Linked DNA regions of Azoarcus sp. KH32C. The protein of the gene in region 1 interacts with the protein of each later gene in a pairwise test. Links are inferred from orthologs where the notes say so. Each region holds a gene or a part of one and is shown in the gene's direction. Other genes may lie near its edges.

The links.
Region 2: the proteins of uvrB (region 1) and uvrA interact in binary tests that used the Escherichia coli proteins (3 or more experiments, as listed by UniProt). The link is inferred for Azoarcus sp. KH32C from one-to-one orthologs.

The regions. Positions count from the first base shown.
Region 1 is NC_020516.1:3,213,858-3,229,309, reverse strand. Bases 6,575-9,466 are described here. They hold uvrB (excinuclease ABC subunit UvrB), read left to right. Parts: upstream 6,575-6,936; coding sequence 6,937-8,997; downstream 8,998-9,466. Other genes in these bases: AZKH_RS14150 (low molecular weight protein-tyrosine-phosphatase), read left to right, coding at 9,009-9,466; AZKH_RS14160 (amino acid aminotransferase), read right to left, coding at 6,575-6,774. In the rest of the region: AZKH_RS14210 (Lon protease family protein), read left to right, coding at 1-193; AZKH_RS14205 (ferritin family protein), read right to left, coding at 227-682; AZKH_RS14200 (ferredoxin family protein), read right to left, coding at 692-985; AZKH_RS14195 (FAD-dependent oxidoreductase), read right to left, coding at 1,010-2,314; AZKH_RS14190 (electron transfer flavoprotein subunit alpha/FixB family protein), read right to left, coding at 2,338-3,420; AZKH_RS14185 (electron transfer flavoprotein subunit beta/FixA family protein), read right to left, coding at 3,431-4,276; AZKH_RS14180 (4Fe-4S binding protein), read right to left, coding at 4,293-4,511; AZKH_RS14175 (hypothetical protein), read left to right, coding at 4,920-5,249; more of AZKH_RS14160, read right to left, coding at 5,566-6,574; more of AZKH_RS14150, read left to right, coding at 9,467-9,506; AZKH_RS14145 (Rne/Rng family ribonuclease), read right to left, coding at 9,567-12,551; AZKH_RS14140 (RluA family pseudouridine synthase), read left to right, coding at 12,924-13,883; AZKH_RS14135 (HAD-IA family hydrolase), read left to right, coding at 13,876-14,532; AZKH_RS14130 (SAM-dependent methyltransferase), read right to left, coding at 14,642-15,361; AZKH_RS14125 (Maf family nucleotide pyrophosphatase), read right to left, coding at 15,358-15,452. UniProt on the Escherichia coli protein: The UvrABC repair system catalyzes the recognition and processing of DNA lesions. A damage recognition complex composed of 2 UvrA and 2 UvrB subunits scans DNA for abnormalities.
Region 2 is NC_020516.1:4,390,952-4,406,938, forward strand. What follows is about bases 12,508-15,934. They hold uvrA (excinuclease ABC subunit UvrA), read left to right. Parts: upstream 12,508-12,899; coding sequence 12,900-15,734; downstream 15,735-15,934. Other genes in these bases: AZKH_RS19675 (MFS transporter), read right to left, coding at 12,508-12,764; AZKH_RS19685 (hypothetical protein), read left to right, coding at 15,858-15,934. Outside these bases: AZKH_RS19630 (response regulator), read right to left, coding at 1-243; AZKH_RS26420 (PAS domain S-box protein), read right to left, coding at 351-3,608; AZKH_RS19640 (chemotaxis response regulator protein-glutamate methylesterase), read right to left, coding at 3,636-4,775; AZKH_RS19645 (PAS domain-containing methyl-accepting chemotaxis protein), read right to left, coding at 4,804-6,309; AZKH_RS19650 (chemotaxis protein CheW), read right to left, coding at 6,324-6,878; AZKH_RS19655 (methyl-accepting chemotaxis protein), read right to left, coding at 6,891-8,162; AZKH_RS19660 (chemotaxis protein CheA), read right to left, coding at 8,196-10,424; AZKH_RS19665 (lipid asymmetry maintenance protein MlaB), read right to left, coding at 10,472-10,807; ssb (single-stranded DNA-binding protein), read right to left, coding at 11,058-11,552; more of AZKH_RS19675, read right to left, coding at 11,580-12,507; more of AZKH_RS19685, read left to right, coding at 15,935-15,987. UniProt on the Escherichia coli protein: The UvrABC repair system catalyzes the recognition and processing of DNA lesions. UvrA is an ATPase and a DNA-binding protein. A damage recognition complex composed of 2 UvrA and 2 UvrB subunits scans DNA for abnormalities.

The DNA.
Region 1 (15,452 bases):
GGCCAATGTGGATGAGGCGATCACGCTGCTTACCGGTATGGAGGCCGGCATTCCCGACGCCAAGGGAATTCTGCCGCGCGAGAGCGTGAATCACCGTGTCGCCGAAGCGCTGGCGGTCATGACGAGTGCGAAGCATGCCGCCGACCAGAGCGGCGGCCGAAAGCCCCGCCATCGGCGGCGCGAGGAGGATTGAGCCGGCGACGGACGGAGCGGCGGCGGAGCCGATTCAGGCGGCGCAGCGCTCGATGAGGCGCTCCAGCGCGGCCACATGCTCGGCTTCTTCCACGGCGAATTCGTCGGCCATCGATTTGACGCGGGGATTCTTTGTCGTCGCGGCGATGCCGGCATAGAAATCCCGTCCGGCCTGCTCGCTTTGGAGTGCGAGCTGCAGCGCGTCGGACACGCCCATCAGGCTGTCCACGCCTGCCCAGCCGGCCGTCTCCGGACTTGTCCCGTCCGGCCAGCTGTATTCATCGGAAGCGAGCGGCGGCAGCGGACGGAAGCCGCTGCGCGCCTGGGCTTCGGCAAGATGCTCGCGCGAATAGGTCGCCATCTTGCGGAAGAAGGTTTCGACCTCCGTGTTGCCGAAAGTGGCCATCGCGTCCGCCAGTTCTTCAAAGCGCCGGGCAGCTTCGGCTTCAAGCCGGACGGCGTGGGCGAGAAAAAGGTGGATGTCGTCCATGATCCCTCGTCAGCCGAATTTGAACAGGATGCCGAAGCCGCCGCGCGGCCATTCCCAAGCGACGTTGCGATGCTCGTCGCAGATGATGCGGCAGGTGCCGCATTCGAGGCAGCCGTCGGTGATCAGCACGACCCTGCCATTGCCCTCGGCGATATAGCAGCCAGCCGGACAGCAGGTGGTGCATTGCTGCTCGGTGCAGTGGTTGGCGCACAGGTCCGGTTGCTTGATGTGGATGTGCGGCCGCCCGGCGTCGACGCGATAGCGGTTCTGGAACAGCTTCTCTTCGACCTTCACTTGCGTCATTTCCTTTCTCCTTGCGACGGTCGTTCAGCGGGCCTGGAAGGCGCGCCACAGCTTGAAGGCATCGCCGAACAGACCGGTCAGCGAGCGGGCGGCGAGGAAGCTGCCGCGGATTTCGCGTTCCTTGGTCTTCTTGTCGATACCGTCGACCTTCACCATCGTGTGCGCAGCGCGGTTGAGCAGCTCCGGATAGGTGGTGAAGAACTGCGGGCTCTTGTGGAAGATCTCCGGCATCTTCCGGTACTTCTTCAGGTCCTTCATGACGAAGCTGGCGTCGAGACGCTGGCGATAGACCTTGAGGTTCCGGGCCGAACATTCCTTGCCGGCGGTCTTGAGGTCGATCAGCGTCTCGGCGGCGATCTGGCCGGTGGTCATCGCGAGGTTGGAGCCTTCGCGGTGGATGCCATTGACGAACATGCCCGCGTCGCCGGCGATCATCCAGCCGTCACCATAGACGGGCGGAATCGCTTCGTAGCCGCCTTCGGGAATCAGGTGTGCCGCGTATTCCTTCATTTCCGAACCCGCAATCAGCGGCTTGATCGAGGGATGCGCCTTCATCTGTTCGAGCAGCTGGTAGGGCGTCGTCTTCTGCTTCTTGAAGTCCGACAGCATGCATCCGACGCCGAGCGTGATCGATTCGCGGTTGGTGTAGAGGAAAGCGGTCCCCATCATGCCCGCGGTGATCTTGCCCGCCATCTCGATGACGACACCTTCGTCCTCGCCGATGTTGAAGCGGGACTCGATCGTCTCCTGGGGCAGGAAGTGGATCTCCTTGACCGCCAGTGCGATGTCCTTCGGCTTGAGTTCCTCGTGGAAACCAGCCTTCCTGGCGAGCAGGGAATTCACTCCGTCGGCAAGGATCACGCAGTCGGCGAAGACGTCGCCGTTCTTGCGGTCGGTGCGCACGCCAACGACGCGATTGCCGTCCATCAGCAGCTCCTGTACCGTCGTCTCGCAGATGACCAGACCGCCGGCTTTGGTGACCTGCTCCGAGAACCACTTGTCGAACTGGGCGCGGATGATCGTGTAGCGGTTGTACGGCTCGCGGTTGAACTCCTCCGAGCGGTAGTTGCTGCCGACGTGGGACGTGTCGTCGAGCACCCAGACACGTTGTTCGATCAGATGGCGCTCGAGCGGTGCCGACTCGCGGAACTCCGGGATGATCTTCTCGATCGCGTCGGCATACAGGATCGCGCCCTGCACGTTCTTCGAGCCGGGGTATTCCCCGCGCTCGATCTGAAGCACCTTGAGGCCCGCCTTGGCGGCCGTGTAGGCGGCGGCGTTTCCGGCCATGCCGGCGCCGACGACGATGACATCAAACTTTTCGGCCATGAATCTTCTCCTGGATCTGAATGTCAGCCGGCTTTGCGCGCCTGTGCGATCTGGGCGCGGAAGGCGTCGGTGAGGGCGGGCAGGATCTGCATCGCGTTGCCGACGATGCCGTAGTGCGCGAAGTCGAAGATCGGGGCGTTCGCGTCGTTGTTGATCGCGATGATCACATCGGCGCCGTCCATGCCCACGCGGTGCTGAATCGCGCCCGAGATGCCGGCTGCGATATAGAGCTTCGGTCTCACGGTCTTGCCGGACTGGCCGACCTGGCGATCGAGTTCCGCCCAGCCTGCCTGAACGATGGGGCGCGACGCGCCGACTTCGGCGCCCAGCACCTTCGCTAGATCCCACACGAGCTGGAAGTTCTCCTGCTTCTTCAGGCCGCGCCCGCCGGCGACGATGATGTCGGCGAAGGCGAGTTGCGGCTTGTCCTGCAGGTTGTCCGGGATGTACTCGAGGACCTTGGTGATGATCGACGATTCGACGAACGTCACTGTGTGCTCGACGATGCGGCCCGTGCGCGAGGTGTCCGGCTCCGGCATCGCCATCACCCGCGGCCGTACCGTCGCCATCTGCGGGCGATGGCGCTGCGTCATGATCGTGCAGAGGAGCGAGCCGCCGAAGGTCGGGCGCGTCGATGCCAGGTTGCGCGATTCGGCCTCAATGACGAGTTCGGTGCAGTCGGCGACGAGCCCGGTGGCGAGTGTCGTCGCGACCGAGCCGGCGAGGTCACGACCAAGCGTCGAGGCGCCGAGCATCAGGATTTCCGGCTGGTAGGTGTTGACCAGCTCGGTGAGTGCCTTCGTATAGGGTTCGTTCCGGTAGTCGTGCAAGGCTTCGTCCCGCACGAGGTAGCACAGGTCGGCGCCGTAGTGGAAAGCCTCGCCGCAGATCGCGCGCGTCCGCTCGCCCGGCGGGCCCATCACGACCCCGGCGAGCTCGACGCCCAGCGAGTCGGCGAGTTTTCGCCCTTCGCCGAGCAGTTCCCACGACACGGGATGCACGACGCCACGCTCGGCCTCGATGAAGACCCACACGTGCTTGTAATTGACGAAGCGCGGATCGACTTCGACCTTCTTGCGCGCTGGCTTCTTGACGGGTTCGTTCATGATCTCGTCCTCACTTGGCCAGACGAGCGATTTCACGCTCGAGTTTGGGATGCTGGGTGAAGACCTTCGCGAGCAGCGTCGCCGCGAGGTTCTTCGGATCGTTGTCGATCGTCTCGACGATCTCGGCGCGCTTGTTGCGCGGCTTCGGTGCGAACACCTTGCCCACCACGGTGGGGCTGCCCTTGAGACCCACTACGTCCGGGTTCTCGATGCCGGCCGCGACGCGATCCCAGAGCTTCAGCGGGTAGCGCGCAGCGCGGAACATGTCGTCCATGTCCGCGTAGCGCATCTCGTTCGTGCCTTCGAGCATGGTGATCAGGCACGGCAGCTTCGTGCGCAGCACCTGCACCCCGCCTTCGGCGCGCCGCTCGACGACGATCTCGCGATTGTCGTGATCGATCTCGCGAATCGCCGAGACATAGGTCAGAAGCTGATAGTCGAGCCGCTTGGCGATGCCGGGTCCCACTTGCGCGGTGTCGCCGTCGATCGTCTGCTTGCCCGTGAAGATCAGATCGACCGGCATGTTTTCGCGGATCTTGTTGATCGCGGAGGCGAGGGCGCAGGACGTCGCCAGGGTATCGGCACCTGCGAAGGCGCGGTCCGAAACGAGGATCGCGTCGTCCGCGCCGAAGGACAGGCACTTGCGCAGCGCCACCTCGGCCATCGGCGGTCCCATCGTGATCACCGTCACTGTGCCGCCAAACCTGTCCTTCAGGCGCAGGGCCTCTTCGAGCGCAAAAAGGTCGTAGGGATTGATGATCGCCGGGACGCCCTGGCGCATGATCGTGTTGGTGACCGGATGTACGCGGATCTGCGCCGAGTCGGGCACCTGCTTGATACAGACGACGCTGTGCATGGCAGCTCCCGGTCTCTCAGGCTTGATAACGCGGCACGCTCTTGTCGACCACGATCGTGCCGTCCGAAGGACACTGCGCGATGCACTGCGGATCGTCGTAGTGGCCGATGCACTCGGTACACAAATCGGCCTTGATCGCGAACATGCCGTTCTTTTCCTTGATGGCGTCGTTCGGGCATTCGGGCTCACAGGCCCCGCAAGCGGTGCAGGAAGAGGTGAGAATTTTGTAGGCCATGATGTCCTCGCATATTTGCCATTCGTGCTGCCGGCCGGCAGCGCTTCCAATGGCCATATTGCAGGACCTGTGCCAAGCGGATTTTCTATTGTTAAGTCTTGAAAATATAAATAAAAACAGAACGTTGCTGTTTTGTCGCGTTTATTTCACTGGTCGCGTTTGCAACACGTGGCGGGAGCCGGCTTGTGGGTATTCGTACACCGGAACGTGCCCTGCGTATGTTTTGTGGGAGCGCCCACCGGGTTGTCCTTGAAACTTGCAATCACCCGCCTAGACTCGAATCAGGTGCTTTCCTGCACCGAATCGTTTCCCCCTGGCGAGAGCTGGTCCGATGTCCGGGCTGTGCAGACGGGGAGCCGATCTTGTTTCTCAAGGGCCTGCCTCGAACGCTTAAGCCGGGAGATCCTCATGACTTCGAGCGCCGTCGATTTTCGCCGTCAGGAACGTGTTCCGCATCGTTGGCATGTGCTGCGCTTGTTGCGCGCAATGCGATCTGGGCATCCGTTCATACGACTATGGGATCTGTCGTGTCTGATGCATCTCGAAGGCGTCCCGCTGGCCGTGCATTACTTCGGATTTCTGGAACGTAACGGTTACATCGTTCCGTGCGGGACCGAAGGGCTGCAGGCGCACTACTACACGCTGACGTCGGACGGGATCGAACTCCACGATCAGGGCGAGCGGTGGTGGGGGTCCTTGAGGTGGCCGCAGAAATACTGGGTGATCTGGCGCGGATAGGAAGTGCCGACGCAGACCGAAAAACACAAAGGCCACTCCGAAGAGTGGCCTTTGTGTTGTTTTACTGGCTCCCCGACCTGGGCTCGAACCAGGGACACACGGATTAACAGTCCGTTGCTCTACCGACTGAGCTATCGGGGATCGGTATTATTTGCCCATGCGAAACGCGCCTGAGCCGAATTTGGCTCCCCGACCTGGGCTCGAACCAGGGACACACGGATTAACAGTCCGTTGCTCTACCGACTGAGCTATCGGGGAAAGAAGCCGCGCAGTATAGATACCACGCGGCGGTTCGTCAATAATTGATCGAGATTTTTTAGCTCTTCACGACCGAAGCGATCGCCTTCGCGACGTAGTCGATGTTGCGCGAATTCAGTGCGGCGAGGCAGATACGGCCGGTGGACACCGCGTAGATGCCGAACTCGTTCTTGAGCTGTTCCACTTGCGCGGCCGACAGGCCGGTGTAGGAGAACATGCCGCGCTGCTGGATCACGAAGGAGAAGTCTTGGGCCACGCCGGCACCCTTCAACGACTCGACGAGACCGACGCGCATCGCGCGGATGCGATCACGCATGCTCGCGAGTTCGTCTTCCCACATCTGGCGCAGTTCAGCCGAGTTCAGCACAGCAGCGACAACGGCACCGCCGTGGATCGGCGGGTTGGAGTAGTTGGTGCGGATGACGCGCTTGACCTGCGACAGCACGCGGGCCGATTCGTCTTTGCCGGCCGTGACGATCGACAGGGCGCCGACGCGTTCGCCGTACATCGAGAACGACTTCGAGAAGGAGCTAGACACGAAGAACTGCAGGCCGCTGGCCGAGAACAGGCGAACGGCAATGGCGTCCGGTTCAATGCCGTCGGCGAAGCCCTGGTAGGCCATGTCCAGGAACGGGACGAGTGCGCGCTCGCGGCAGGCTTCGACGACTTCGCCCCACTGGCTTTCGCTCAGGTCGGCACCCGTCGGGTTGTGGCAGCAAGCGTGCAGCACAACGACCGAGCCTGGGGCGAGTTGATCGAGCTTGGCCTTCATGCCGGCGAAGTTCACGCCGCGGGTCGCCGCGTCATAGTAGGGATAGTTCTCGACGGGGAAGCCGGCCGATTCGAACAGGGCGCGGTGATTCTCCCAGCTCGGGTCGGAGATATAGACGGTTGCGCCGGGCAGCAGCCGCTTGAGGTAGTCCGCGCCGACCTTCAGTGCGCCAGTGCCGCCGAGGGCCTGGACGGTGACGACTTGGCCGTTGGCGATGAGCGCCGAATCCTTGCCGAAGAGCAGGTTCTGCACCGCGTTGTTGTACGCGGCCGGGCCTTCGATCGGCTGATAGCCACGCGGCGGCATAGCTTCGAGGCGGGCCTTTTCGGCAGTCTTGACCGCGCTCAGCAGCGGGATCTTGCCGTTGTCGTCGTAGTAGACGCCGACGCCGAGGTTCACTTTCTCGGCACGCGAATCGGCGTTAAAGGCCTCGTTCAGGCCGAGAATCGGGTCACGGGGCGCCATCTCGACGGCGGCGAAGATCGAAGCGGGCATATCAACAACTCCAGGGGTGGGCGGGAAGTACGTCCGCGATCCTCAGCCGGTACAGGGCGATGTGCCTTGGTGCCGTGCTTTGGGTCGCGAATTGCGAAATAATGATCAGTCGGCCCAGTGCAGCAAGCAGAGGAAGGGCCTCAAACGACCTGAAATTCTAACATGACGCATCCGAGCGACAGCACTCCGGTCATCACCTTCGAGGGGAGTCCGTTCCGACTTCATCAGCCGTTTCCGCCCGCGGGAGACCAGCCGTCCGCAATTGCTCTGCTGACGGAAGGGATCACGGATGGCCTGATGTACCAGACGCTTCTGGGCGTGACCGGCTCGGGCAAGACCTACACGATGGCCAACGTCATCGCGCGCTCCGGCCGCCCGGCGCTCGTGCTGGCGCCGAACAAGACGCTTGCGGCACAGCTCTACGCCGAGTTCCGCGAATTCTTTCCGGAAAATGCCGTCGAGTATTTCGTGTCGTACTACGATTACTACCAGCCGGAAGCCTACGTCCCGTCGCGCGACCTCTTCATCGAGAAGGATTCGAGCATCAACGAGCATATCGAACAGATGCGGCTGTCTGCGACGAAGAGCCTGATGGAGCGGCGCGACGTCGTGATCGTTGCGACTGTGTCGTGCATCTACGGTATCGGCGATCCGGTCGACTATCACGCGATGATCCTGCATCTGCGCGAAGGCGAGCGCATGGCTCATCGCGACCTCGTTCAGCGCCTGGTGGCGATGCAGTACACGCGCTCGGACATCGATTTCCGGCGCGGAACGTTCCGCGTCCGGGGCGACGTGATCGATGTGTTCCCTGCCGAAAACGCGGAACTTGCGGTTCGCATCGAGATGTTCGACGACGAGATCGAGCATTTGACGCTCTTCGATCCGCTGACCGGGCATCTGAAGCAGAAGCTCGTGCGCTTCACCGTCTATCCGTCGAGCCACTACGTGACGCCGCGCGCCACGGTGCTGCAGGCCATCGAGGCGATCAAGGAGGAGTTGCGCGAGCGCGTCGATTACTTCTACCGCTCGGGCAAGCTCGTCGAGGCACAGCGCATCGAACAGCGAACTCGCTTCGACCTCGAGATGTTGAACGAGATGGGGTTTTGCAAGGGCATCGAAAATTATTCGCGTCATCTGTCGGGCCGTGGCCCCGGGGAACCGCCGCCGACGCTCATCGACTATCTGCCGTCCGATGCGCTGTTCTTCGTCGACGAGTCCCATGTGTCGATCCCGCAGGTCGGCGGAATGTACAAGGGGGATCGATCGCGCAAGGACAACCTGGTTCAGTACGGCTTCCGCCTGCCGTCGGCGCTCGACAATCGTCCGTTACGATTCGAAGAGTTCGAGCGCCTGATGCCGCAGACGATTTTCGTCTCGGCCACCCCCGCCGATTACGAGGCGACGCACCAAGGGCAGGTGGTCGAGCAGGTGGTCCGGCCCACCGGGCTCATCGACCCCGCCATTGAGGTCCGTCCAGCAACGACGCAGGTCGACGATCTGTTGTCCGAAGCGAAGCGACGAATCGATGTCGGCGAGCGCGTCCTTGTGACGACGCTGACCAAGCGCATGGCCGAAGATCTTACGGACTATCTGGGGGAAAACGGCATCCGTGTGCGTTACCTGCATTCGGACATCGATACCGTGGAGCGCGTCGAAATCATCCGCGACCTGCGGCTTGGCGAATTCGACGTCCTCGTGGGCATCAACCTGCTGCGGGAAGGTCTGGATATTCCCGAAGTGTCCCTCGTCGCGATCCTCGATGCGGACAAGGAAGGTTTCCTCAGATCCGAACGCTCCCTGATCCAGACGATCGGCCGCGCGGCTCGCCACATTCATGGAAAGGCGATCCTCTACGCCGACGTGATCACCCGGTCGATGCGTGCGGCCATCGACGAAACCGACCGGCGGCGGGCCAAGCAGGTCGCGTTCAACGAGGCGAACGGAATCGTCCCCAAGACGGTCAGCAAGCGGATCAAGGACATCATCGACGGTGTCTATGGGAGCGACGAAGAGCGCAGTGCTTTGCATGTTGCCGACGCGCCGGCGGAGTATTTCGCATTCGACGAGAAGACGCTTGCGAAGCGTATCAAGAAACTGGAGAAGGAAATGCAGGAGCACGCCCGCAATCTCGAGTTTGAAAAGGCAGCGGCGGTACGTGATCAACTCTTTCGGCTCCGTCAGCAGGCATTCGGGGCCGACCAACATGGAAGCGGCAGCTGAGCGAGATGACGATGACGCGAATTCTGTTTGTGTGTACCGGGAATATCTGCCGCTCGCCGACGGCTGAAGCAGTCGCCCGTCATGCGATCCAGGCCGCTGGACTGTCCGATCTGATCGAAGTGGATTCGGCCGGCACGCATGACTTCCATGTCGGCGAGGCTCCCGATCCACGCACCCGAAAGGTGGCGTTGCGGCGCGGCTACGACTTGGGCGCGCTACGCGCGCGCCGGCTCGAAGCCAAGGACTTCCACGAGTTCGATCTGCTGCTGGCGATGGACGCCACTCATCTCGAATACATGCGGCGCACTTGCCCGGACGCCTGTCGCGAGAAGCTCGCTCTGTTCATGCGCTATGCCCGGAACTACAGGCTGGATGAGGTGCCAGATCCGTACTATGGGGGGGAGAAGGGATTCGAGGCCGTGCTCGACTACTGCGAGGACGCAGTGGAAGGGTTGATTCAGGAGCTGATTGCCCGGTCGGCGAGGGGGGGCATCGGGCAGGGGGCTTGAACGACGTCCGCGCAAGACCCCGCTTTCGGAGCCTTGCGCAGATTCGTCATGCTTTCCGCGTCAGTTTGACTTGCCGCGGGTTTCGACCTGCTCCAACGGCTCGCTCACGATCGCAACCGTGGGACGCGGGCGGCGGCCGAGCGGCTGCGCTTCCGGGGCTCCGCTGGAGAAAGTCTGAGCCTTCTGCCGGTCGGTCTCGATCAGCACAAGCCCGCTATCGGCCAGAGCGACGCCAAGGTCGATCGGGGCGGACGGGGTCTTTGCGGGGCCGGGTGCAACAGCAGTGGCTCCGGCATTACCCGTGCTCGAGGAAGTCTGCGGCTGGATGGCCGGTTCGGCGATGGCCATAACCTCAACCTCAACCTCGGTTACAGGCGCCTCCGTTTCTACCGCCTGAGCAAGGTCAACCGGTTCCGCTTCGGCGGCTGCTGCGACCAGAACGGGGACTTCGGCCGGCTGTCCTGCCGGCTCAGAAGCTTCCTGCGCTGCGGTCTCCGGAGTCTCCGCCAGCGTTTGCGTCATGGGGAGAGCTTCGGGCTGTGCCATCTCGACCACCGCGTGTTCTTGCACTTGTGTTTCGGCGGTCACCACCTCGGCTGTCGTGGCCGGAACGGGCAGGGGGGCCTCTTCCATCGCGGCCGCCACGACTTCCGCGGGGCTTGCGACGACCGGCAGCGGGGCGGGCTCTTCGACGGGTGCCGGCGCCACGGATGGTTCCAGGCTCGCAATCTGTTCGATCGCGGCAACTTCCGGGGCTTCGGTGCTGACGGCCACGGCCGGCTCCTCGCTCGCCGGCTCTGCGGCGGCGGACACTTCGTCGGTTGCTACGCCGGCAACTGCCTGATCTTCCGCTCCGCGACGGTCGCGGCGACCGCGGCTGCGGCGGCGGCGTTTTTCCGGCGTGCCTTCCTCGCCCGTGGCTGCCGTGTCGGCAGGAGCTTCCTGCGACGCGGCTAGGGCTGCCGTGGCGGCGTCGACAGCAGCGAGTTCCTGGGCGGCCTCCATGCCTTCGGTAGCCTTCGGCTGATTGCGCTGGCGCCCCTGGCGATTGCGGCCTGCACCTTCGCCGCGCTCCTGGCGAGCGGCTTTTTCGCGTTCGCCGGTGTCGGCGCGCTCGGTCCGTTCGGGGCGCTGCTCGGCACGTTCCGGACGTTCCTGGCGCTCCGGACGGCCGCTGCGCTGCGGCTGGGTTTGCGCCGCTTCTTCGCGCTCGGTGCCGCGTTCGCCACGTTGCCCATCACGACGGTTCCGGCCATTGCCGCGACGATCGCTGCGCTCGGGGCGCGGACGGGCCTCCCGCTTCGGTTCGACTTCCACGGGAGCCGGGGCGGCAGCCGGCTTGCTGCCGAAGATCCAGCCGAGCAGACGCTGCACGACCCCAGGCTGCGGAGCCGGTGCAACCACGGGTTCCGGCTTCGGCTCGACAATCGGAGCAGGCTGGGCGGGAGAGATGCCCTTGACGACCGCTTCCGGGCGAGCCGGTTTGCTGTCGCCCTTGGCCGGCAGGCGCAGATCGACGTCGGCAGGCTTGCCGACCATCTGGTAGCTCGCGAGTGCGGTCTCTTCCTGATTCAACTGGTCGTGGCGCAGGCGTACGATTTCGTGATGGGGCGTCTCGAGGTGCCGGTTCGGGATGATGATCAGCAGAATCTTGTGGCGCACCTCGATGTGCGCGATGTCGACGCGCTTCTCGTTCAGCAGGAAGGTGGCGACGTCGACCGGGACCTGCACATGCACGGCGCCCGTGTTCTCCTTCATCGCTTCTTCTTCGAGAATGCGCAGAATATGGAGAGCAGACGATTCGGTGCTGCGGATGTGGCCGGTGCCGTTGCAGCGCGGACACGGGATGTAGCTCGTCTCCGCAAGGGCAGGGCGCAGGCGCTGACGCGACAGCTCGAGAAGACCGAAACGGCTGATCTTGCCGGTCTGCACCCGCGCGCGATCGTGGCGCAGCGCGTCACGCAAGCGGCTTTCGACCTCACGCTGATTCTTTTGCGACTCCATGTCGATGAAGTCGATGACGATCAAGCCGCCCAAGTCGCGCAGGCGCAACTGGCGGGCGATTTCCTCGGCCGCTTCCAGGTTGGTGCGGAAGGCGGTTTCCTCGATATCGGCGCCCTTGGTCGAGCGGCCCGAGTTGACGTCGATCGACACCAGCGCTTCGGTATGGTCGATCACGACCGCGCCGCCGCTCGGCAGGCTGACCTGACGCGAATACGCCGACTCGATCTGATGCTCGATCTGGAAGCGCGAGAACAGCGGCACGTCGTCGCTGTAGCGCTTGACGCGATTGACGTTGCCCGGCATCACGTGCGCCATGAACTGCTGCGCCTGCTCGTAGATGTCGTCGGTATCGATCAGGATCTCGCCGATGTCCGGCTGGAAGTAGTCGCGGATCGCGCGGATCACGAGGCTGCCTTCCTGATAGATCAAGAACGCACCGGACTGCGACTGGGCTGCGCCTTCGATCGCGCGCCACAGTTGCAACAGGTAGTTCAGGTCCCACTGCAGTTCTTCGGCGTTGCGGCCGATCGCCGCCGTGCGCGCGATCAGGCTCATGCCGGCGGGGCTTTCGAGCTGGTCCATGACTTCGCGCAGCTCGTTGCGCTCGTCACCCTCGACGCGACGCGAAACGCCGCCGCCGCGCGGATTGTTCGGCATCAGGACAAGATAGCGGCCGGCGAGCGAAATATACGTCGTCAGCGCGGCGCCCTTGTTGCCGCGTTCATCCTTTTCCACCTGGACGATGAGTTCCTGGCCTTCGCGCAGCGCATCCTGGATGCGTGCCTTGCCAGCGTCCACGCCGGGAGCAAAGTAGGAGCGCGAAATTTCCTTGAACGGCAGGAAACCGTGGCGCTCTGAGCCGTAATCGACAAAGGCTGCTTCGAGGCTGGGCTCGATGCGGGTGATGACTGCCTTGTAGATGTTGCTTTTACGTTGTTCTTTGGCGGCGGATTCGATATCGAGGTCGATCAGTTTCTGACCATCCACGATCGCGACGCGCAGTTCTTCCGCCTGCGTCGCATTGAAAAGCATGCGCTTCATTTAGGTCGTTCCCCCGGCGAAACACACGGGCAGGACGATCGGCGCGCACCATCGCGCTTACGAAATCAGGATTGGGTAGTTGTGCCTACTTTGTTCCAGTCGGTAATGGGCTGTGATGGGTCGGCTGTCGAATTTCATGCGCTCCCGCCGAGGGCCGGAACGCTTGATCCTGCTTGCGTGTTACGCGTCCAAATTCAATCAAATGGATCGAAGATTGTCGATTGCGGTACCATCCTTGCCTTTTGGCAACGACAGCACGACTTGGCTGCCCGGGAGCTCTTTTGGGCTCATTGTCGTTAGTCGTACTCCGCATCAGTGCGCGAGGGACGACGACAGAAGACCGGGACCAACCGACGGCAAGTATATTTCAGGATGATGGCACAAGGCAAAGCGAATGCAGTCCGGCGCGAGCGGGCGGATGAATCGGTCGCCGGTCAGCGGATAGACAACTACCTCATGCGGATCTGCAAGGGCGTGCCGAAGAGTCACGTCTATCGCATTCTGCGCAGCGGCGAGGTGCGGGTGAATGGAGGGCGAGTCGGTCCCACTTATCGACTCGTCGAGGGGGACGAAATTCGCATTCCGCCTGTCAGGATTGCCGCTCCCGCTGCGGGCAGTGCTGCACCGGCTGGCAAGCCGCTGCCGGTGGTTTACGAAGACGACGCCTTGATCGTCATCGACAAGCCTTCAGGGAAGGCTGTACATGGCGGTAGCGGCGTGAGCTTCGGCGTGATCGAACAGCTTCGGAGCCAGCGCCCGGAGGCTCGTATGCTCGAGCTTGCGCATCGGATCGATCGCGAAACCTCCGGCTTGCTGATCATAGCCAAGAAGCGTTCGGCGCTGACTGCATTGCACGACATGATGCGCGACGGTAGCGTCGAGAAGCGCTACCTCACGCTTGTGCCCGGACGCTGGGCGAATCCCTTGCAGCATGTGAAGGTGCCTCTCTATAAGTATCTGACGCCCGAAGGGGAGCGGCGCGTGCGTGTCAGCGACGAGGGCAAGCCAGCACACAGCATTGTGCGGCTGGTGCGGCGCTGGCAACGTTTCAGTCTGCTCGAGGTGGAACTGAAAACGGGGCGCACGCATCAGATCCGTGTTCATCTGGCGCATCTGGGGTTTCCGCTGTGCGGCGACGACAAGTACGGCGACTTTGGTTTGAACAAGGCGCTGGAACAAGAAGGGCTCAAACGAATGTTCCTGCACGCAGCGCGGCTCTCCTTCATTCATCCGTTGACGGGCGAATCGATCGCGCTGCAGTCGGCGCTGCCCGATGAGTTGCAGTCATTCATCGACTATCTGGACGCACGCGACGCGCAAAAAAATGGCTGACCGTTACGACCTCATTGTCTTCGACTGGGATGGCACGCTGATGGATTCGGCGGCTGCGATCGTCCAAGCCATCATTGCCGCGGCCCGCGATCTCGATCTGGAAGAGCCGCCTGAATCCCTCGCCCGTCACGTTATCGGCCTGGGGCTCGCAGATGCGCTCCGCCATGCGGTGCCCGATCTTCCCGAAAGCGATTACCCCCGGATGGTGGAGCGCTATCGGTATCATTATCTCGCGCAGGACCATCAGCTCACCTTGTTTCCCGGTGCGTACGAGATGGTCCGGGAGCTCGCCTCCTTAGGGCGAATGCTTGCTGTCGCGACCGGCAAGAGCCGGCTCGGTCTGAATCGCGCGATGGCGCACTGCGGCCTCGAGCAGTTCTTTCACAGTACGCGCTGCGCGGACGAGTGTTTTTCGAAGCCGCACCCGGAGATGCTGGAGCAGATCATGGATGAGTTGGGCGTTGGGCGGCAGCGCACGTTGATGGTGGGCGATACGACTCACGATATGCAGATGGCTGCCAATGCGGGCGTGGACGGTTTGGCCGTCACTTTCGGCGCGCATCCGCGAGTGGTGCTCGAGAGCGAAAGGTCGGTTGCCATGATCGATACGCCGTCCGCCTTGGCGGAATGGTTGCGTACGCATTCCTGAGTCCGGTGTAGGCCGGATCGCCCAACGTCGAACCTTGGATCGCTGATGGCTTTGGATACCGTCGGGACCGTTGCGCGTCGTGCGCTTCGCGTCGGCAGGGATCCGGTCCTTACGCGGACAGAAGCAGAAAAAGGCTTGGGCGTTTGTGGAGATCGGGGCGCGCACCCTTTCGCCACTCGCCGATCGTGCAGCTGCGTATCCACTCGTCGTCTGTGGTCAGGTCGCGCGCGATGCATAGCCGCGTCGACGGCTGACAAACCGACAGCAGCGCATCGTAGAGCCGATCGTTGCGGTAGGGGGTCTCGATGAAGATCTGAGTGCGCTTGAGTCGCCGCGACTCCTCCTCGAACTTCCGCACACGAGTATCGCGTTCGGCATCGGCAACCGGAAGGTAGCCGTTGAATGCGAAGCTTTGGCCGTTCAGTCCGGACGCCATCAAGGCAAGCAGGATCGACGACGGCCCGACCATTGGCCGTACCGGGATCCCGAGGGCGTGGGCCCTGGCGACAAGCCGTGCTCCCGGGTCCGCAACGGCCGGGCAGCCCGCCTCGGACATCAGGCCGATGTCCTGACCGCCAAGGGCTGGCGTGAGCAGGCTGTCCAATGTCGCCGCGTTATCCTGCTCCGGCAGTTCGGTGATTTGCAGGTCCCGGAGGGGGGCGGGATGTTCGAGTCGCTTCAGTTCGGCTCGCGCGGTCTTCGCGTTTTCGACAACGAAGGTTCGGATGCGCGCTGCGGTCTGCTGGACTTCAAGGGGCAGGAACCGTGACCAGGCGGTATCCCCTAGACTGACCGGGAGGAGGTAAAGCGTGCCGCAGGCCGTCTTCATGGCAGCTCAAGGCCCTCGGCGCGCAGCATTCTGGAGAGTGCGATCAGCGGCAGGCCGATCAGTGCGGTCGGATCGTCGCCCGACAGCGATT
Region 2 (15,987 bases), 1.2 Mb from region 1 along the record:
CGGGTCGGCCTTGATGCGCCGGCACACCTCGAAGCCGTGCATGCCCGGCATCCGCACGTCGAGCAGCACGAGGTCGGGGCTGCGGGCCTGGATCGAGCGCAGCGCGAGTTCGCCGCTCTGCGCCTGCCGCACCGCATAGCCGGCCTCGTGCAGCCACAGCGACAGCAGTCTCAGGGAGGCGGCCGAATCATCCACCAGCAGGATCTCGCCGCGGTCCTCGCTGCTCGCAGGTTGTTCAGCCATCCTTGCCCCTCGCAGGCATCAAGATTCGGTTTGCCATGGATACGCGGGCCCAGTAGACCACGCACAAAACCCGTGCCACAAGAGAGGAAATACTCAGTTCGGTCCCCTCAGACGACAGGCAGCGCCTCCTCCTCGAGCCAGGCTTGGAGCCCCTCCAGCACGATGCCGAGCCGCCCGTCAAATTCCGTGAGCGCGGACTCGAGCGCGTCGTCCTCGCCGGCGCAGAGGACCGCCTCCAGCCGCCCCGCAGCCGACGACAAGGCCTCGGCGCCGATAGAAGCCGCAGACGACTTCAGCGAATGCGCGAGACGCGAAGCGGCTTCCGTGTCGCCGCGGCGAAGCGCGTCGCGCAATTCGCCGCTCGTGCCGGAGCGCGTCTCGTGGAACATGCGCAGCAGCTTCGCGTGAAGCTCCCGCCTGCCGAAGCAGTGCTTCAGGCCGGTTTCGACCGAGATTCCGGCGAGCGCACGCGGCGAAGCACAAGCGGGGACGGCAGGCGGCGCCGAAGTCTCGCACCGCTGCCCCCAGGTCGCGAGCTTCGCGAACAGCTCGACCGGGTCGAAAGGCTTGCTGATGTAATCGTTCATGCCAGCCGCGAGACACTTCTCCCGATCGCTCGCAAGCGCATGGGCAGTCATCGCGATGATCGGCAGCTCGCCGTCCGGCCGGTCGCGCCGAATCAGGCGCGTCGCGTCGTAGCCGCTCATGCCCGGCATCTGGATGTCCATCAGCACGACGTCGAAGGCTTCGCGGCGCACGCGCTCCAGGGCTTCCTCGCCGTTGCCGGCGGTGACGATATGCCCGCCCGCGACCTCGGTCAGGAGATCCCGCGCGAGCTGCTGATTCACTTCGTTGTCCTCGACGAGCAGCACACGAAGGCCGGCGAGCTTGGGCTGAATGCGCGGCGCAGGTTCGGCCGGGGCGGGAGGCGCGGCAGGCAGCGCTTCGGCATGGCCGACGCCGAAGCGCGCCGTGAAATGAAAGTCGCTGCCCTGGCCCGGCTCGCTCGCGACGCCGATCTCGCCGCCCATCAGCTCGACGAGCCGCTTGCTGATCGCGAGGCCGAGCCCCGTGCCGCCGTGCTTGCGCGTCACTGATGCGTCGGCCTGCGTGAAGGGCTGGAAGAGCTGCGCTACCTGCGCCGCCCTCATGCCAATCCCCTGGTCGCGCACGGAAAAGCGCAGCATGACATCGCCGTCCACCATGGCTTGCGGAGCGACCACGACGACGACCTCGCCGTGCTCGGCGAACTTCACCGCATTGCCGCCCAGGTTGATCAGCACCTGGCGCAGGCGCAGCGGATCGCCGACGAGCACCGGCGGCACGTCCGCGGCGACGTCGAGCCGGATATGCAGCCCCTTCTCCTCGGCGCGCGGGCCGATGATGTCGACCATATCGCCAAGCACCTCGTCGAGGGCGAACTCGCAGGATTCCAGGTCGACCTTGCCGGCCTCGATCTTCGACACGTCGAGGATGTCGTTGATGATGCCAAGCAGCGAGTTCGCCGCGCCCTTGATCTTCCTGAGGTAGTCGTCCTGCTTGGGGCTCAGCTCGGTGTAAAGCGCGAGGTTGGTCAGGCCGAGGATTGCATTCATCGGCGTGCGGATCTCGTGGCTCATGTTGGCGAGGAACTCGCTCTTCGCCTGTGCGGCGGCCTGTGCCGCATCGCGCGCGCTGACGAGTTCCGTCGTGCGTTGCGCCACCAGTTCCTCCAGATGCTTGCGATGGCGTGTCAGCTCGTCCGCGTTGCGGCGCTTCTCGGTGATATCCTCGCGCACGGCGACGAAGTGCGTGATCGCGCCGGCCGGGTCGCGTATCGGCGTCGCGATGACGTATTCCGGATAGGTTTCCCCGTTCTTGCGCTTGTTGATCATCTCCCCCTGCCAGTGCTCGCCGCGACGCAGCGTCCCCCAGAAACTCGCGTAGGTCGACGGCGGCGTCAGGCCGGACTTCAGGAATCGGGCGTTGCGGCCGATCGTCTCCTCGCGGCTGTAACCCGTGGTGCGCACGAAGGCTTCGTTCACATACTCGATGTTGGCCTCGACGTCCGTGATCAGGATGCTCTCCGCGCTCTGCTCAACGGCGCGCGACAGCTTGCGCAGCTGATCCTCGGTCCGCTTGCGCTCGGTGATGTCGATCCGGTTGCCGACGATGTAGCCGCTCGGGGTGCGGTTTTCGACGATCAGGATCCAGCGCCCGTCGCCCAGCTCCTGCTCGATCGGTCGCCCGGTCGGATTCTGATGCTCCTGCACGCGCCGTCGCACCCAGGCGTCGATGTCGCCCATCGCGTCCTTGTACTGGCCGCGCTCCGCCCCCTTGCGGACGATCTCTTCGAAGGTCGCGCCGGGAACGATCAGATCACGGCTCAGCGCGTACTTGTCACGATAGGCGCTGTTACAGATCACGAGCCGATCCTGTTCGTCGAAAATCGTGAACCCGCTCGCAACCTGCTCGACCGCTTCGCGCAGCAACTGGTTGGCGCGCTCAGCCGCCTCCGCGGCCGCCTTCTGCGCGGTGACGTTCTGTCCGACCCCGCGATAGCCGGTGAAACGCCGCTGGGCATCGAAAATGGGCAGTCCGCTGACCGAAACCCACACCGTCGCCCCGGTCGCATCACGCATCGCATACTGGAAGTTGCGGAAGGGCTCGTGCCGGCGCAGCAGCGCCATATGGGCGCGCGACATTTCCGGGGCGTTGAGATCGTCCTCGGCAAACACTTCGGCACGCGTCCGACCGAGCATGCTCGCCGCCGAGCGGCCGCAGGCGCGTTCGAAGTTCTCGGACAGGTAGCACAACCTCAGGTTGGCATCGAGTTCCCAGAACCAGTCGGCCGAACTGAGCGAGAAATCGCGGAAGCGCTGCTCGCTGACACTGCGGGCGCCGTCGACCTGGCGGCGTGCGCTGATGTCCTCGACGGTCGACCAGATGTAGTTCCTGCCGTCGCGCCCGACGATCACAATGCCGCTGACGCGGACGGGCACGAGGCTGCCGTTGCGCCGCAAATACTCGCGTTCATGAGGCCCATAGCGGCCGACTCGCAGGACTTTGCGGACGTCGGCCTCGGACAGCCGGCCCGGCCTCGGCACCCGCGATTCCGGATCATGCAGTTCCGCAGCCGAGCAGCCGCAGATGCTGCGGTAAGCCTCATTGAATTCGACGAAGCGCCCTTGCATGTCCGTGAGCGCGATGCCGAGCGAGGACAGCTCGAAGAGCCCCTTCAGTTTCTGCTCGCTTTCCCGCAGGGCTTGGGACCGTGGCCACATGCCATGGGTGATGAAGCGGGCGATGCCGCGCCACATCCGGGCGAAAAGACCTCGCTCCTCCCGCGCGCGCCACCCCGCGCTCGTCCCGCCCGGACCGTCCATCTCCCGCTATCCCCTTCGTCTCCCCGATTATTGTTTGATGATATGACACTCCGTACGCTCGCGGGGCGCGGCGCTCATGGCCCGCAGAGGAAGCTTCGTCGGCCCCTGGCCCCACTGCACGACGGCAGACGGGATCGCCGACAGCGCGACCACCTCCGCCGCCGCACCGCGCCGGATCGCCTCCTTCGGCATCCCGAACACGACGCAGGACTCCGCGTCCTGCGCCAGCGTGTGCGCGCCGGCGTTGCGCATCTCGAGCAGCCCAGCGGCGCCGTCGTCGCCCATGCCGGTCATGATGATGCCGAGCGCATTCTTCGCGGCGCACTTCGCGACGGAGCGGAAGAGCACGTCGACCGACGGCCGATGGCGATTCACGAGCGGTCCGTCGATGACGTCGACGTGATACTGGGCGCCGCTTCGCCGCAACAACATGTGCTTGCCGCCGGGCGCGATCAACGCACGGCCGGGGATCACGCGGTCGCCGGAGGCGGCTTCCCGCACCTCGATCTCGCACAGGCTGTCCAGCCGCCGCGCGAAGGACGCGGTGAATTTCTCCGGCATGTGCTGCACGATCACGATACCGGGGCTCACGCGCGGCAAGGCCGAGAGCACCGCCTCCAGCGCGAGCGTGCCGCCCGTCGAAGTGCCGATCGCGACGATGCGGTCGGTGGTTTCTGCCATCGCCCCGCTCGCCGGCGCGAGGATCGCATCCGCGCTGAGCTTTGAGGGCGCTCCGAGCGCAGTCCCGCGGCGCAGGTTGCGCAGGTTCGCGCGCGCGGCGCCCTTCACGGCACCAATCAGGTCTTCCGAGGCGTCGCGCAGGAAGGACTTGATGCCCAGCGTCGGCTTCGTGACGATCTGCACGGCGCCGGCTTCGAGCGCCTGCATCGAGGTCGTCGTGCCGGCCTCGGTCAGCGACGAGCAAATCACGACCGGTGTCGGGCGCTCCGCCATGATCTTGCGCAGGAAGCTGATGCCGTCCATGCGCGGCATCTCGACGTCGAGCACGATCACGTCCGGCCATTGGCGCGCCATATGGTTGAGCGCGAAGATCGGGTCGGACGCGACCCCCGTCACCTCGATCGCCGGATCACTCTCCAGCACGCCCTGCAGCACCTGGCGGACGACCGCGGAGTCGTCGACGAGCTGGACCTTGATCTTTGCCATCGCCCTATCGTCCTTTGGCCCTCTGGCCTCAGCGCAGCGAGAAGAAGCCCATCGTCCGCTGCAGCTTCTCCGCCTGACCGTTCATCTCGTCGGCGGTCGCGGCGAGCTCCTCGGCGGCCGTGGCGTTCTGCTGCGTGATCTGGTTCAACTGGTTCATCGCGGCGTTGATCTGCGCAACCCCCGCCGACTGCTCTTCCGACGCGGCGGCGATCTCCTGCACGAGGTCCGAGGTCTTGCGGATCGACGGCACCATCGCGTCGAGGAAGCCACCCGCCTTCTCCGCCAGCCCGACGCTGCCCTTCGCGACTTCGCCGATCTCGCGCGCCGCGACCTGGCTGCGCTCGGCGAGCTTGCGCACTTCGGTCGCGACGACCGCGAAGCCCTTGCCGTGCTCGCCGGCACGCGCTGCCTCGATCGCGGCGTTCAACGCGAGCAGGTTCGTCTGGTAGGCGATGTCATCAATGATGCCGATGCGCTCGGCGATGCTCTTCATCGCCGCGACCGTCTCCTTCACCGCCGCGCCGCCCTCGACCGCCTCGGCCGAGGACTGCGCCGCCATGCCGTCAGTGACCTTCGCGTTCTCGGCGTTCTGGCTGATCGACGAAGACATCTGCTCGATCGACGCACCCGTCTCCTCGACGCTCGCCGCCTGCTCGCTGGTCGTCTGCGACATCGACTGCGCGGTCGCCGACACGCCGTCCGACGAGGACGACAGCACCGAGGCGGCGTTGCGGATGTCGGTGACGATGCTCGCGAGATTGCCCGCCATCGTATTCACGGCGTGCGTCAGCTGGCCGATTTCCGTACGCAGGTCGGCCACGCCCTGCATGCGCAAGTCGCCCGCGGCAACGATCTGGCAGCCGCGGATCGCGTCGCCGAGCGGACGCAGCAGCTTGAAGACGAGCAGCCACCAGACCAGCGCCGCGAGCGCGACCCCGGCGCCGGCGAGCGCCGCACGCGTCACCGTGTCGCCGAGGCCCGTGCCCAGCGCGAGCAGGATCGCCGCCAGCCCGACCGACGCGAGGCTCGTGCGCGCCTGAATGTTCAGATGCGCGAGCGCGCCAATCCGGCCGGCGAGACCGCTGCGCACCACCGCGCCGCCCTTCACCGTCAGTCCGCGCGCCGATCCCTCGCGGAAGCGGCGGTAGATGCGCTCGGCCTCGTCGACCTGCGTGCGTGTCGGCCGCGAACGCAGCGACATGTAGCCGACCACCCGCCCGTCCTCCCAGATCGGGTTGGCGTTGGCCTCGACCCAGTAGTGGTCGCCGTTCTTGCAGCGGTTCTTGACCATGCCGCGCCACGGTCGCCCGCCCTGCAGCGTCTTCCACAGGTCGGCGAAGGCCTCCGGCGGCATGTCGGGGTGGCGGATGACGTTGTGCGGCTTGCCGATCACCTCCTCCTCGGAGAATCCGCTGATCTCGAGAAAGGGGCGGTTGACGTAGGTGATGCGGCCCTTGAGGTCGGTCTTCGAGACGATGTACTCGCCCTCGGCGAGGTGTCGCTCCACATTGGTCACGGGCATGTTCACGCGCATGGCGAGTCTCCAGATCAGTTGTGCGGCACGGAGTCCGGTTGCGGGACCTCCGCCGCGGCGCTCATTTCGGTCCTCTCGCCGGCGGTCGCGAGGTCGTCGAGGGAAAGCACGTCGTTGACGCTCAGGATGATTGCGAAGCGCCCATTCACCTTGCCGATACCGGCGATGAAATCGGCCCGCACGCCGGTGCCGAAGCGCGGCGCGGGCTCGATGTCGGCCGGCGCCATCTCGAGCACCTCCGACACCGCATCGACGACGACCCCCAGGTCGTACTTGCGTTCGTCCGACTCGACTTCGACGATCACGATGCAGGTCCGCCGGGAGACGTCCGTGCGCTTGCGGCCGAAGCGCGCCGACAGGTCCACCACCGGCACGACCGAGCCGCGCAGGTTGATCACGCCGCGGATCGCCTCCGGCATCGTCGGCACCTCGGTCAGCTCGCCGTACTCGATGATCTCCTTCACGTGCAGGATGCCGATCGCGAACAGCTCGCCGCCCAGCATGAAGGTCACGTACTGCACCGGCACGTCGATCACCGGCTCCACTGCGGTCTCCAGCCTTGCGCCCATCGTCGCGGCTCCTCAGAAATTCACGAAATCGAGATCCAGATCGCCGAAGGCCGGCTGGGAGGCGCCCGCCGGCGTCGAGCGCGCTCGCCGAACCGGCTTCGTCGCCGGCTGCACGCTCTCCGACGCGCTCGCCGCCCCCCTCACCACCACTCCCGTCTCGACCTTGAAGAAGGCCATCGTCCGCTCCAGCTTGGCTGCCTGCCCGCTCATCTGTTCGGCCGTCGCGGCGAGCGCCTCGGTGGCCGCGGCGTTCTGCTGCGTGATCTGGTTGAGCTGCGTCATCGCGGTGTTGATCTGCGCGACCCCCGCCGACTGCTCTTCCGACGCGACGGCGATCTCCTGCACGAGGTCCGAGGTCTTGCGGATCTTCGGCACCATCGCGTCGAGGAAGCCGCCCGCCTGCTCCGCGAGCCCGACGCTGCCCTTCGCGACTTCGCCGATCTCGCGCGCCGCGACCTGGCTGCGTTCGGCGAGCTTGCGCACTTCGGTCGCCACCACCGCGAAGCCCTTGCCGTGCTCGCCGGCGCGCGCCGCCTCGATCGCGGCGTTCAATGCCAACAGGTTCGTCTGGTAGGCGATGTCGTCGATGATGCCGATGCGCTCGGCGATGCTCTTCATCGCCGCGACCGTCTCCTTCACCGCCGCGCCGCCTTCGACCGCCTCGGCCGAGGACTTCGCCGCCATGCCGTCGGTGATCTTTGCGTTCTCGGCGTTGTGGCTGATCGACGAGGACATCTGCTCGATCGACGCGCCCGTCTCCTCGACGCTCGCCGCCTGCTCGCTCGTCGCCTGCGACAAGCCCTGCGCCGTCCGCGTCACCTGCCCGGCGGCGGCGTTGAGATTGCCCGATGCGCTACGCGCCTCGACAATCACCGCCGAGAACTTCTCCGCCATCCGCCGCACGGCCGCGAGCATACTGCCGCGGTCGTCCGGCGCGACGCGCACGCTCACGCTCACGCCAAGGTCGCCGGCGGCGAGGCGCTCGATCACCGCCTTCGCATACGCGGGCTCGCCGCCCAGTTGCCGCAGCAGCCCCCTGAGGATGAACGCTGCTCCGGCGCCGAAGGCCGCAAGCACGAGCCATGCGACCAGCACGCACTGCTGCAGCGCATCGGCACTTTGCGCGCCGAGCTCCGCGACGGCCGGCAGCGTGCCGGCGACGCGGACCGCCTCCGCAATCCTTGCGACTTCGTAGTATGCGAGGCCCGCCAACGCGGCAAGGCCGAGCACCGCAACGCCCGCGAGGGCATACAGGCGCTGCGTGAGGGTCATTTCCCCGTTCATGGCAGTACGTCTCCGTCAGTGATTTGCAACCGGTCAGCCGATGGCGACCGCCCGTTCCGATGCACTGGGCCGCAGCACGCGCCCGCCGCCCGCCGCGTCCCGCGCCGCCGCCTCCTGCAACAGCGACGGCACATCCAGGATCAAGGCCACCTGGCCGCTGCCGAGGATCGTCGAGCCGCCGATGCCGCGCACCCGGCTGAAGACCTTGCCCAGCGGCTTGATCACGGTCTGGAACTCGTCCATCAGCTCGTCGACGACGAGCCCTGCTTTGTGCGCGCCATAGCGCACGACGACGATGCTTTCGCGATGACCGCCGCAGCCGCCGAGGCCGAAGTGATCGCGCAGCCGCAGGAAGGGCAGGATCTCGCCGCGCAGGTTGATGTAGGTCCGCCCCGTCGCCGCCTGCCGGTCCGCCTCGGAGAGCTCGACGCATTCCAGCACCATGTCGAGCGGCACGACGTAGGCCGCGTCGCCGACGCCGACGAGGAAGCCGTCGATGATCGCGAGCGTCAGCGGCAGCCGGATGCGGATCGTCGTCCCCAGCCCCTCGGTGCTCTCCAGCTCGACCGTGCCACGCAGGGCCTCGATGTTCTGCCGCACCACGTCCATGCCGACGCCGCGGCCCGAAAGATTGCTGACCTGTTCCGCCGTCGAGAATCCCGGCTCGAAGATCAGCTTGTAGATTTCGTGCTCCGTGAGGCTCTGCCCGGGCTGCACCAGTCCGCGCGCGACGGCCTTCGCGAGGATGCGCTCCTTGTTCAGCCCGCCCCCATCGTCGCTCACCTCGATCACGATGCAGCCCGAGTCGTGGTACGCGTTCAGGCGCAGCGTCCCGCGCACCGGCTTGCTGCGCGCGAGGCGGAGCTCGGCCGATTCGATGCCATGGTCGATCGCGTTGCGCACAAGATGCGTCAGCGGATCGGCGATGCCCTCGACGACGCTCTTGTCGAGCTCGGTCTCCGCCCCGGTGATCGCCAGTTCGATGTCCTTGCCGAGCTCCTTCCCGACGTCGCGCACCACGCGCTGGAAGCGGTTGAAGGTCTCGCCGATCTGCACCATGCGCAGGCGCAGCGCGCCGTCACGGATCTCCTCGACGAGGCGCGAGATCAGCGCCGTCGCCTCAAGCATCGCGCCGTCGCTCCGCTGCTGCGCGAGCAGATTCGCGCCCGCACCGGCGATGACGAGCTCGCCGACGAGATTGATCAAGCTGTCGAGCTTATCCGCCGGCACGCGCACCAGCTTGTTGTCCGCAGCCTTGCTCTCGCGGTTGCGCACCTGCTTGTCGAGCGCGCTCTGCACGACCTGCGGCGCCACCACCTGCTGCTCCACGAGCAGCTCGCCGAGCGGCCCTGCCACCGGGCCCGCCGCGAGTGCGGTCTGCCAATCGAGCCCGGCTTCCAGTTCGCGCCGCGTCAGGGCGCCGCTCGCGACGAGGATCTCGCCGAGGCGCAGATCGTCCTCGGGCAGGCGCCGGATCAGCTCGATGTACTCCGACACCTTGCTGCGCGGCGGCAGCACGTGGATCTCCGAATCCTCGCGCACGAACTCGAACACGTTCTCGATCGTTTCCTTGCTCGCGCCAGAATGCAGCTCGATCTCGAAGCCCAGATAGCAGGCTTCCGGGTCCATCGCCGGGCCCTCGGGCATCGCGTCGGACAGCGTCGTAATCGACACGACCTCCCCGACGGTCGCCAGATAGCGGATGAAGGACAGCGGATCCATGCCGTTGCGCAGCACATCGCGGTCGAAGCGCAGGGAGATGTGCCAGTTGTCGGTCGCGACGACATCGCCATCACCGCGTTCCAACGCGCCTCCGCCGGCAGCCTCAACGCCCCCGCGCGACTCGGTGGGCAGCGTCGTCGCCGCGATCGCCGGCTTGCCCAGGAACTCCCGCAGTCTTGCGATCAGGCGCTCGCCGCAGGCCCGGGTCTCCGCGTCCAGCGCCATCGCCGGCACGTGCGCCACGAGCTTGCCGATGTGGTCCCCGCAGGGTAGCAGCAGCGCAATCAGGTCGCCGCAGACCTGGATCTCCCGGGTCCGCAGCTTGTCGAGCACATGCTCCAGCACATGCGTGAATGCGACGATCGGCTCCAGCCCGAAGAGTCCGGCCGAGCCCTTGATCGTGTGCGCGGCGCGAAACATCGCGTGGATGAGCTCGTCATCCGCAGGCGCGCTTTCGAGGCGCAGCAGCGCCTCCTCCATGTCGCGCAACAATTCATCCGCCTCGGCGATGAAGGTGTCCAGAGCCTGATCGAAATTCACGTCTTCGGTCCCCTCAAGGATTGACACAGAGCGTCCAGATCCAGGCGTCAGTTCCGAGACACTCCGCCCTCTGCGGCGCAGTCATCCAGAAGGCTGGCAAGCTGCATCGTCTCCAGCGCGTCCTTCACTACATCGCTGCACCCGGCGACCCGCAGTTCGATCCCGCGCTGTGCGGCCTCGCGCCTCGCCAGGATCAGCAACTGCAGTCCCGCGGTATCCACCTCATTCACCGCCGACATATCCAGATGCACGACCGGGCCGGCGTCCAGCGCCCTCATCAGCAGCCCATGTTGTTCCGCGACGGTGTAGATCGTGAGCTCGCCTTCCGGACGGAAGCCGGCCGGCCGCTCATTCACGGCATCGGATAAAGTTGAGGAGTTCATCGGGTCCGCCTCTCCACTGTCTGCAGGAACTGCCGCGATTCGGTTGCCGATTGCGTATGCCAACGTGGAATGCAGTATCTGCTTTGCGGACTGAGGGGCGAGAGCGTCCAATTACACGCGTGGACTAGGTAATTTCTCACGGGCGCACGAGGCGCGGGCAATCGTCGGCCCGGGCCGCCCGTAAACGAAAAAACCCGGCAACCACGAAGGGCTGCCGGGTCTTACCGAACCGGGTACTACGAGGCGTCGCTTAAAACGGGATATCGTCGTCGAAGTCGCCGAAACCGCCGCCGCTGCTCGGCTGGCTCGGCGCGCGCTGCGCGGGCGCGGCCTGCGGAGCTTGACGTGCCGGAGCCGGGGCCGGCGCGTCATAGCCGCCCTCTGACTGGCGCATCGGCGCATCGCCGCCCGAACGCGAACCCAGCATCTTCATCTCGTCGGCACGGATTTCCGTCGTGTAACGATCCTGGCCGTCCTTGTCCTGCCACTTGCGCGTCTGCAGGCGGCCTTCCACGTACACCTGGCTGCCCTTGCGCAGATATTGCGACGCGATCTCCGCGAGGCGGCCGAAAAACACCACGCGATGCCACTCCGTTGCTTCCTTGCGCTCGCCGCTCGCCTTGTCCTTCCAGGTCTCGGTCGTCGCGATCGTCACGTTGCAGATCGCGTCACCGCTCGGCGCATAACGCGTTTCCGGGTCCCGACCCAGGTTGCCGATCAGGATCACTTTGTTCAGGGAAGCCATCCCTTTCTCCTCGAATACAAATTCAAATTAACGCGCGGCCGCGCTCGCAACGGCACGTCGCACAGGTGGATTCATCGATGTCGCCAGCAGCAGCCAGATCACGGCGAGCAGCCCACAGGCAAAATTCACGGCGCCACTGCCATAGTGTTCAGCAATCCAGCCGCCCATCGCCCCCCCCAGGAACAGCCCGACGGACTGCAGCGTGTTGTAGAGGCCCAGCGCCGTACCCTTCGCATGCGGGGGCGCGACGCGCGAAATCCATGACGGAAGAATAGCTTCGAGCACATTGAACGCAACGAAGAACAACGTCAACCACAAGCCCAGCGCCGGCAGGCTGCGCCCGAAGGCATACAGGCCGGCCTGCACCACTACCAGCAGTCCGACGGCCGTGCTGAAGATGGTCTTCATTCGACCGCCCTTCTCGGCGATGATCACCGCCGGCACCATCAACGCGAACGACAGCACCACCGCCGGCAGATAGACCTTCCAGTGCTCGGGCAGCGGCAGCCCGCCCCCCGCCACCAGCGCCGCGGGCACCAGCACCCACATCGCGGTCTGGATCAGGTGCAGCACGAAGACACCGAAGTTCAGGCGCATCAACTGCCCGTCGCGCAGAACATCCGCGAAGCGCCCGCCGTTCGCGCGCGGCAAGGCCGGCGCCGCCGGCACGACATACAGCACGACACCGATCGCCGCCAAGGCCAGCGCGCCGGTCAGCCAGAAGATCCCGTCCATGCCGATCAGCGAATACAGCACTGGTGCCGCCACCATCGACAACGCAAACACCAGGCCGATGCTCGACCCGATCATCGCCATCACCTTGGTACGATGCTGATCCCGCGTCAGATCCGCCGCCAGCGCCGTCACCGCCGCCGAAATCGCCCCCGCCCCCTGCAACACGCGGCCGACGATGACGATCTGGATGCTCGCCGCAAGCGCCGCGACAACGCTACCCAATGCGAACAGCACGAGTCCGAACACAATCACCGGCTTGCGCCCAAAGCGGTCCGACGCAACCCCGTAGGGCATCTGCAGGAAAGCCTGGGTCAGCCCGTAGGCGCCGATCGCGAGCCCGACCAAGCTCATGTCGTCCCCGCCCGGCAGCTTGTGGGCATGCAACGAAAACACCGGCAGGATCAGGAACAGGCCGAGCATCCGCAGCGCAAAAATGGCTGCCAGGCTCGCGCCGGCTCGCCGCTCGGCAGGTGTCATGGAGTCTTGCTGGGGTCGGGACATGGGAGACGGCAGACGAGACAAAGTGGGGATTCTAACATCCGCCATCGCCGGGTTTGTTTCAGGTCAGTGTTCTCTCGTATAGTTGCATGTTCCCCTCGTCGGCCCAGGTCCATGGACGAAATCCGCATTCGCGGCGCGCGCACTCACAACCTCAAGAACATCAACCTCGACCTGCCGCGCAACCGCCTCACCGTGATCACCGGCCTGTCCGGCTCGGGCAAGTCCTCGCTCGCCTTCGACACCCTCTACGCCGAAGGCCAGCGCCGCTACGTCGAATCGCTGTCGGCCTACGCGCGCCAGTTCCTGCAGCTGATGGAAAAGCCCGACGTCGACCTCATCGAAGGCCTGTCGCCGGCGATCTCGATCGAACAGAAGGCCACCAGCCACAACCCGCGCTCGACCGTCGGCACGGTCACGGAAATCCACGATTACCTGCGCTTGCTCTACGCGCGCGCCGGCACGCCGCACTGCCCGGACCACCCCGACCAGGCGCTCGAAGCGCAGACCGTCTCGCAGATGGTCGACCACATCCTCGCGCTGCCCGAGGACACGCGACTGATGATCCTCGCCCCGGTGGTCTCGCATCGCAAAGGCGAGCAGCACGAGCTCTTCTCCGAATTGCGCGCCCAAGGCTTCGTCCGTGTGCGCGTGGATGGTCAGGTCGGCGAGCTCGACGCCATGCCGCCGCTCGAAAAGGGCCGCCGCCACAGCGTCGAAGTCGTCATCGACCGCCTCAAGGTTCGCGCAGACCAGCGCGGCCGCCTCGCCGAATCCTTCGAGACCGCACTCACCCACGCCGACGGCCGTGCGATCGCCGTCGAAATGGACAGCGGCCACGAACACCTCTTCTCGGCCCGCTTCGCCTGTCCGATCTGCAGCTACTCGCTCGCCGAACTCGAACCGCGCCTCTTCTCGTTCAACAACCCCTCCGGCGCCTGTCCGAAATGCGACGGCCTTGGCCAGGTCGAATTCTTCGACCCCGCCCGCGTCGTCGCCCATCCCGAACTCTCACTCGCCGCCGGCGCCATCCGCGGCTGGGACCGCCGCAACCAGTTCTACTTCCAGATGCTCGCCGGGCTCGCGAGCCACTACGACTTCGACGTCGAAGCGCCGTTCGAGACCCTGTCCGAAGAAGTCCGCCAGGTCGTCCTGCACGGCTCGGGCCGACACAAGATCACCTTCCGTTACCTCTCGGACAACGGCCGCATGGTCCCGAAGGAGCACCCCTTCGAAGGCATCATTCCCAACCTCGAACGCCGCTTCCGCGAAACCGACTCCATCGCGGTACGCGAAGAGCTCGCCAAGTACCGCGCCACCCAGGCCTGCCCCGCCTGCCACGGCACGCGCCTGCGCAGCGAAGCGCGCCACGTGCTCATCGGCGGCCAGTCGCTGCATACCGTCAGCCACATGCCGCTCGGCGAGTGCAAAGCCTTCTTCGACGAACTCAGCCTCAGCGGCCAGCGCGCGCTGGTGGCCGCCAAGATCGTCAAGGAGATCTCCGACCGCCTGAGCTTCCTGATCAACGTCGGCCTCGACTACCTCTCGCTCGACCGCTCCGCCGACACCCTTTCCGGCGGCGAAGCCCAGCGCATTCGCCTCGCCAGCCAGATCGGCTCCGGCCTCACCGGCGTCATGTACGTCCTCGACGAACCCTCGATCGGCCTGCACCAGCGCGACAACGACCGCCTGCTCACGACCCTGCGCCAGCTGCGCGACCTCGGCAACACCGTGATCGTCGTCGAACACGACGAAGACGCCATCCGCTGCGCCGATTACGTCGTGGACATGGGCCCGGGCGCCGGCGTCCATGGCGGCGAAATCGTCGCCCAGGGGACCCCGACCGAGATCATCGCCAACCCGCAATCCCTCACCGGCGCCTACCTCGCCGGCCACGAGGCCATCCAGCCCCCCGTGCGCCGCAGTGCGCCCAACCCGGAACGCCTGTTCCACCTGCGCGGCTGCACCGGCAACAACCTCAAGGATGTCACCCTCGAACTCCCGGTCGGTCTCTTCACCTGCATCACCGGCGTCTCCGGCTCAGGCAAGTCCACGCTGATCAACGACACCCTCTACGCCATCGCCGCACGCCACCTCTATGGCTCCAACATCGAGCCCGCCCCCCACGGCGAGGTCGAAGGGCTGGATCACTTCGACAAGGTCATCAACGTCGACCAAAGCCCCATCGGCCGCACCCCACGCTCCAACCCGGCGACTTACACCGGCCTACTCACTCCGGTGCGCGAACTCTTCGCCGGCGTCCCCGAAGCGCGCGCACGCGGCTACGGCCCCGGCCGCTTCTCGTTCAACGTCAAGGGCGGACGCTGCGAAGCCTGCCAGGGCGACGGCATGATCAAGGTCGAGATGCACTTTCTTCCGGACATGTACGTCCCCTGCGACGTCTGCCACGGCAAACGCTACAACCGCGAAACGCTCGAAATCCGCTACAAGGGCAAGACCATCTACGAGGTCCTCGACATGACCGTCGAGAACGCCCTCGAATTCTTCCGCCCCGTCCCCGGCGTCGCGCGCAAGCTCGAGACCCTGATGGACGTTGGCCTCGGCTACATCCGCCTTGGCCAGAGCGCGACCACCCTCTCGGGCGGCGAAGCCCAACGCGTCAAACTCTCCCTGGAGCTCTCAAAACGCGACACGGGCCGCACCCTCTATATCCTCGACGAACCCACCACCGGCCTGCACTTCCGCGACATCGAACTGCTGCTCGGCGTCCTGAATCGCCTGCGCGACCACGGCAACACCATCGTCGTCATCGAGCACAACCTTGATGTGATCAAGACCGCCGACTGGGTCATCGACCTCGGCCCGGAAGGTGGTCACCGCGGCGGCCAGATCCTCTGCACCGGCGCTCCCGAAGCGATCGCGGGCCACCCGGCCAGCCATACCGGCCGCTACCTGAGGAAACTCCTCCCTGCGACCGCCCCCGCGTGACGGCGCCAAGACAGTTCGCTCGCTCAGTCTGCTTTCAGCGCTTACAATTTGATCAGCACCAGTCCTCGCTTGCCCCGGCTCCCCCAGTTGAGAATCGCGGCCGAAAGCATTAAGGAGACCGCCATGCCCGAAGTCCCGAACGACCCTCAAAGCATCTTCCTCGACCGCATCGAACGGCGGGTGAAGATCCTCAAGACGCTTCTCGACGCAGCTCTGGGCGTCTACCTTCCCGCCGAAGACCAGCAACGGCGAC